DNA from 2 places in the Paenibacillus sp. 2RAB27 genome. Region 1 is predicted to be linked to the other one. Evidence: riboswitches for the same ligand, from Rfam matches in the RefSeq annotation. Region 1 holds a riboswitch; the other holds the start of a gene.

Region 1 (3,111 bases):
TGGACCAGCCGGCAGTGAAACGCCGCGGAACCCTAGAAAACGACATGCCGTTATTATAGTCTGGCTAACATGTCATGTCAAGTTATCCATTTTGGCTGCGACCTAGTTAGCTTATCCTTATTCCTCTAGCGCTATGTTGTTCAATGCCAGATGCGCGCGGAACATATCCATGCCGTCTGGCTGCTCCTGTTCGGGTACCCACGTAGCGGTATCCCATATCTTCGAAAGTTTAAGTGCACGACTGCAGTGTACGAAACATTCCTGCACCTCGACGCCAACAGCGACGATCGGCGATTTCCCATTAAGCTGCATAGTCGCAAGGAGCTCTTCATCTCTCGTCAGCCAAGCGCGACCATTGACGCGGAGCACCATGTCGACGCCTGGAATGATGAATAAGAGACCCACCTGCGGGTTGTTTACTATATTTTGCATAGAATCTATTCGACGGTTTCCGAGTCTTTCTGGATAAATCAAGCGGTGATTATCGAGAACGCGAACGAAACCTGGGCCATCGCCACGGGGGGACACATCACACAATCCATCCGCACCTGATGTAGATAAGAAGAATAAAGGTGATTTGGCGATGAACGCTTGAGCATGTTCGTCAATTTGATTGATGACTTTATTTTGTACCGCAGGATGAGGCTCTCCAATATGATCTCTAATTTCATCAATGGATCGAACGATGCCGGGAAATGGGGGTGAAATATTGTCTTGTGTGTTGTCCATGCGTTCTTTTCCTTCCTGAGGCCAGAGGCCTTTGTTCAAAATACCAGCATGTATATGCGGAACATAAAAATTCGGCTGTTTTCTCCGTAAACACTTTGAGAAGTCCTCGAAGGACGTTGTAGACGTTTATTTTGATATTGTAGTATACGCCGATAACCTCGTTCAAATGAATGAAGCCCTGCAAGCTGCTCTTTCGAGCAAAGCTTAGCAGGGCTTCATTCTGTAGCGAGAACATTACTTGGATTCAGCAGTTAGTTGATTGTAGATATCATCCCACAGAACACGTCTGGCGGATACATATCGCTTCGCATAATAGGATTCGCTCAACTTATTCTTCACAACACCTTGATTGGTAGCGGAGTGAACGAATTCACCGTCTCCGAGGTACATACCTACATGAGAGATACCGCTGCCATCCGTGTTGAAAAATACAAGATCGCCCTTACGAAGATCTTTTTTGTCAACCCAGTAGCCTTCGCTGTTTTGCGATTTGGAGCTGTGTGGAAGGTCGATGCCGAACTCATCGAATAAGTAGGATGTGAAACCAGAGCAATCAAAGCCTTTGGTTGTCGTTCCTGCCCATTTGTAGGGAGTTCCTACGAGATCTTCGACTGCGTTGTCCATGGAGGACGATGCGAAAACGCTTCCTACACTTACACTCAAAAACAAAACAAGACTAAAAACAAGAGCAACTACTTTCTTCAACTGCTTGTCTCCTTCCGGTGCCTACGAGGTTAGCTGGAGGGTTCGGTTGAAGGTTCCCTATGATCCCTGTCTTGCAAGATCAATTCACCCGGAGTGGTTCCCCCGTTTCCCCATAAACTGAGGAATTCGGCATGAAAAATTTGGTTTTCTGATGCTAGTCCTTTTAATTCGTCATAAACAATGAAATTCCTCTTTTTTTGTTTAAAAAAAGGCGGAAAAATAGGCAAATAGTTCGGGAAATAGACAAAAAAAAGCCCCTTTCTCAAAGAGAAGGGGAGAGCGCGTAAGCTATTCACTGTTTTGCTGGATATTAGTTAGGTATTTTGGCTGAAAGCAGCTGATATTGGGAAGAAATGCCCCAAATTTGGAAAAAAATGTGGAAGAGGGGATACAATTGATAAATGATGAGGGCTACCAGTCCTGCCCATAGGTAAGTAGCCGTGACTGTGACCCCTGCCAAAAGTCCTGTGAACAGTAATAGGATGATGGCAAGTCCAATAATCGGCAGCGAATATCGAAAGAAAGAGATGATTGTCGATGTAATCCCCAGTTTGGCCGCGATGGCGAATTGCACATACATGAACAGCAACTGCAGGACAAAGCCATAGACCATTAAACTGAGCAGCCAAGGTAGAAGCTTGAGAACGATCTGCTCATAAGAGCCGCTATGTCCCAGCATATAGGCGGCTTTGGGAATAAGCCAGATGAGTGGGAATAGTGTAAGCGCGATGCGGATCAAATACACGAGCAGGAAGGGGAGCATGAGCTGCTTCATCCCGCGAAAGAAGCGATAGCCGGCATTCTGGTGAGGGTGAGTGAGCGAATAGTAGACACCGCTATTTAAGAGAGGCGTCAGCAGCATGCGCGCACATAAGAGTGCAGCAAGCCACCATAGATAGGAATAGCTGAGATCTGTTTTAATTAACTGAAACTGGCCCTCTGCTAGGAAAATCTGCAAGGCCTGCTTGGGTTGCTCAGCGCCAGGGAACCGATGCATGAGGGGGACAAGAACACCTTGTACGAGCTTATACAGGAGAATACCCCAACCCATCTGATATAGGAATAAAAAGATCGTGGCAAAGGGCTGCGCCATAGCTGCCCTGAAGCCTGCTTTGATATAGGTGGCCAACGAGGGTCCCTCCTTAACGTTTTCTTTAAAATATAAGAAAGTATAGTTGCAGTTTATACAATGCTTATATTTCTCCATAAACACTGTGATACGTCCTTGAGGGACGGTGTAGTCGTTTATTCTGGGAAACTAGCATCGTAAGCATACGCTCAGAGTTTGTCATGAGACGTAAGCCAAGTCCTTACCAGGCGACTGAGCCAAAAATGGCTTGCAGGAATTGAATAATGCCAAGATTCCACCGAATTTGAAGCTTCGTATTTAATTGCGTTTGATAAAAGTTGTTGATGTGCTTATTTTCGAGTATGAGCGTGTACTTGGGATCGATGCGCACCCAGTCGACAGGCGAGGTATGCGTTAATTTGAAATCGATGCTGCCTTCCTTGCCATCCCATGTTTTATCTAACAATGTGCCATCTGCGAAGTGGAACTGAATCGGCACTTCAGGTGAGTTGCCGCCAAACTTAACGATGCGGACTGTGCTTTCATAAGTCTCGGATCCCTTGTTGCCTTGAGGCTTTACATGGACACTTTCGACGGAGTAATCCATC
Region 2 (3,111 bases), on a different contig from region 1:
TGACGTTAGGCGAGAGCGATTTGGCATAGTTCAGGGTCTGCTCTACCGCTTTGTGAATCCCAGCCACAGGCACGATAATGACCGGCTCTTTGGTACATACACGGTCTTGTGTGATATCGATCCGCAACTGTTTGGCTACGTCGTCGTAATGGTGACTAATTTTCGTAATGAGCCAGAGGAGGATCGGTGTAATGATAATGACAATCCAAGCACCCTCGCTGAATTTGGTAACGGAGAAAATGATAAGAACTACTAGGGAGACGATACCGCCCAGCCCGTTGATGATCAGCTTCCCAATCCAGCCAGATACGCGCTCTTTGAGCCATTTCCGAACCAACCCCGTCTGAGCAAGTGTAAAAGATAAAAACACGCCAATCGCATAAAGCGGAATAAGTGCATCGGTTTTACCTTTAAAGCCAATCAATAGCAGGCTGGCTAATACGCCTAGCGTAATAATGCCATAGTGATACGAAAGCCGATCCCCACGGAAGGAGAACATGCGCGGGAAGTTTTTGTCTTGGGCCATGATGGACGCCAAGATCGGGAAGCCATTGAAGCTTGTATTCGCAGCGAGCACCAAGATGAGCATGGTCGCGATTTGCGTCGCGTAGTACATAACGCCTCGGCCAAAGGCCTGCTCCGTCACCATCGAAAGAACCGATGTATGACCGTTATGATCCGGTGCCACCCCATACCCTAAGGCAATCAGTGTTACACCACCGAACACGATGGCCAACAAGCCGCCTAGAGAGAGGAGTGTTCGTTTGGCATTATTGACAGATGGCGTTCTAAAATGCGGTACGGCATCAGAGATCGCTTCGATCCCCGTTACAGCTGAACAACCGGACGAGAACGCTTTGAGAAGTACGAATAGGGTTAATGAGTTCGTCGCTGAGCTTGGTGCGAATTCGATCGCATGCGTATTCATAGATCCTGTCAGTAAATCGAAAATACCTTTACCCACTAACAACAAGATACAAAGAATAAAAAAGTACGTTGGAATCGCGAATACCGTTCCTGATTCGGAAGTACCTCGCAAGTTCAGCCAGACCATAATCCAAACCAGTAAGATGGTCAGCGGAACAATGTACGGTACAGCCGATGGAAATGCCGAGGTAATTGCCTGGACACCAGCCGATATCGAAACGGCTACGGTTAAGGTATAGTCGATTAGCAGAGAGACACCGGTAAGACGTCCCCACACCATGCCTAAATTTTCTTTCGTCACCATATAGGCGCCGCCGCCCATCGGGTACGCTTCGATCACCTGTCTATAGCTCAACACGAGCAGTAGAATCAAAGCAATAATCGAAACCGCAATCGGCAACGAGAAGGCAAAAGCTGCAACCCCCACTGTCGCGAGCTCTAACAGAATTTGCTCCGTCCCATACGATACGGATGATAAGGCATCTGACGACAAGATAGGGAGGGCTTTCCAGACAGGCATTTTCTCCGACTCAATCTCACTCGACTTTAGCGGCTTACCGAACACAATTTTTTTCAATGAATCACTTGTCATTTCGCCGTTGTTCCTCCAATTAAAGCCATATCAATACTATATTTTTGAAAAATGGACGCAAAAAAACACAAGGATCGACCTTGTGTTTTGAACACACGTTCTCCTTTCTCACGTTCGCTTACGAGGTTAGCTGCCGGGTTCGGGCCGCGAGAAATCTGCCCTAAAAGGTACTGAATCCGTACCGTTATTCACCCCATGTTACTCGTGGTTCCCCCGCTTTTCTTAAAAGAAAATTAAGCGAAATATTCAACTGTTCATGTACGTGTTGAATACTACTCTCTTCTACCAACATAGTAAAGGAGGGAAAAAACGTAAAAAGCACTCTCCGACCTCACGTTTCACCCGATAATTCGCTTACAATTACCTGATTCGTTGATTATCTTCCATTCTCGTAGCTAATCAGGGTATTTTGACTAAACAACAAGTTTGCAATCCATCAAAGTTGCTAGTTCGTGCGAATATTACGTTGGATGATGAGGTTTTTCACTTTAGGGCACTACCATTGTAGCGTGGTTGACTGAAACCGAGTTATTTAACAACCGCTTCCTTTAAATAATCGTGTAGTTGACCCAATCCACGCGAGTTCCGCCCATTTTGTCAAAAAACTGTTGTGCACGATGATTGTCTGGCGCGGTGATCCATGACATGTAGGCATAGCCGTTTTCCTTGGAGTAGGTTTGGCACTTCTGGAACAAGTCTTCTTCTGCAGCGGTCCCCCGGTAAGACTCGAGAAGGAAGAGGTCATTCATGATCGTAATGGGATTTGCCTTCATCGTACTACAAGAAAAATACAAGGTCGCAAAGCCGACGAGTTCTCCCTCTTGGTCGACAACAAACTGTATACCGCCTTGTTCCTGAAGCAAGTTTCTAATCAGTCGATGAATAGAAGTTATCAGCGGCTGTGGCTTCTTATAAAAGCCTACAATATAGGCACACATCAACTCTGTTAATGCCTCCAAATCTTCAAGTTCCACTTTTCTTATCACGTGTCCCATTGTATTCCTCCATGTGTTTTATGAATAATAATACAATTATATGTATAAACATTCAACAATTTACTAATTTAATACAAGCCAATTCATTGACACACCCTACCCGCCATGATAAACTGTCACAAAATATATTATAGTTTAGATCGGAAGGTGTACCATGTCAGACAACGCAACCTCTTCAGCTCAAGGAACAACACACGCTCAACCTGAGATGCCTGGCCGCTTACGAGAAACGCCTGTCTCCTGGTTGCTCTGTTTTACAATTGTACTTGTTATCATGAACACGATGATGTTCAATCTGGCACTGCCCAAAATTTCCGTACAATTCGAGCTCAGTCCTTCAACGGCATCGTGGATTGTTACGGGGTATTCAATCATTTTCGCCATCGCATCGATCACCTACAGCCGCTTGTCCGACTTCGTGCCTATTCGCAGGCTCTACGTCATTGCCCTGCTCTCGCTAGGCGGCGCCTCCATTCTAGGGTTGTTCACGGACAGCTTCGGACTGTTGCTATTTACGCGGTTGATTCAAGCATCCGGCGCAGGTGCGATCCCTTCGCTTGGTATCGTACTCGTAACCCGCTACATTCCGTTGTCTCG

Evidence for each region. Region 1 has a riboswitch for cyclic di-AMP ahead of AB4114_RS31560 (C40 family peptidase). Riboswitches for the same ligand answer to the same signal wherever they lie in the genome.
Region 2: it holds a riboswitch for cyclic di-AMP, as region 1 does, so the genes downstream of both, AB4114_RS16395 (APC family permease) here and AB4114_RS31560 (C40 family peptidase) in region 1, are expected to answer to the same signal.

What each region holds. Positions count from the first base shown of each region.
Region 1 is NZ_JBFRGR010000043.1:12,081-15,191, forward strand. It holds guanidine-I (ykkC/yxkD leader) riboswitch at 1-47, opposite strand, end outside; gene AB4114_RS31555 (MSMEG_1061 family FMN-dependent PPOX-type flavoprotein) at 118-729, opposite strand; gene AB4114_RS31560 (C40 family peptidase) at 964-1,434, opposite strand; cyclic di-AMP (ydaO/yuaA leader) riboswitch at 1,438-1,576, opposite strand; gene AB4114_RS31565 (hypothetical protein) at 1,745-2,563, opposite strand; gene AB4114_RS31570 (M1 family metallopeptidase) at 2,745-3,111, opposite strand, start outside.
Region 2 is NZ_JBFRGR010000010.1:143,566-146,676, reverse strand. It holds gene AB4114_RS16395 (APC family permease) at 1-1,519, opposite strand, end outside; cyclic di-AMP (ydaO/yuaA leader) riboswitch at 1,620-1,769, opposite strand; gene AB4114_RS16390 (GNAT family N-acetyltransferase) at 2,068-2,514, opposite strand; gene AB4114_RS16385 (MFS transporter) at 2,669-3,111, shown strand, end outside.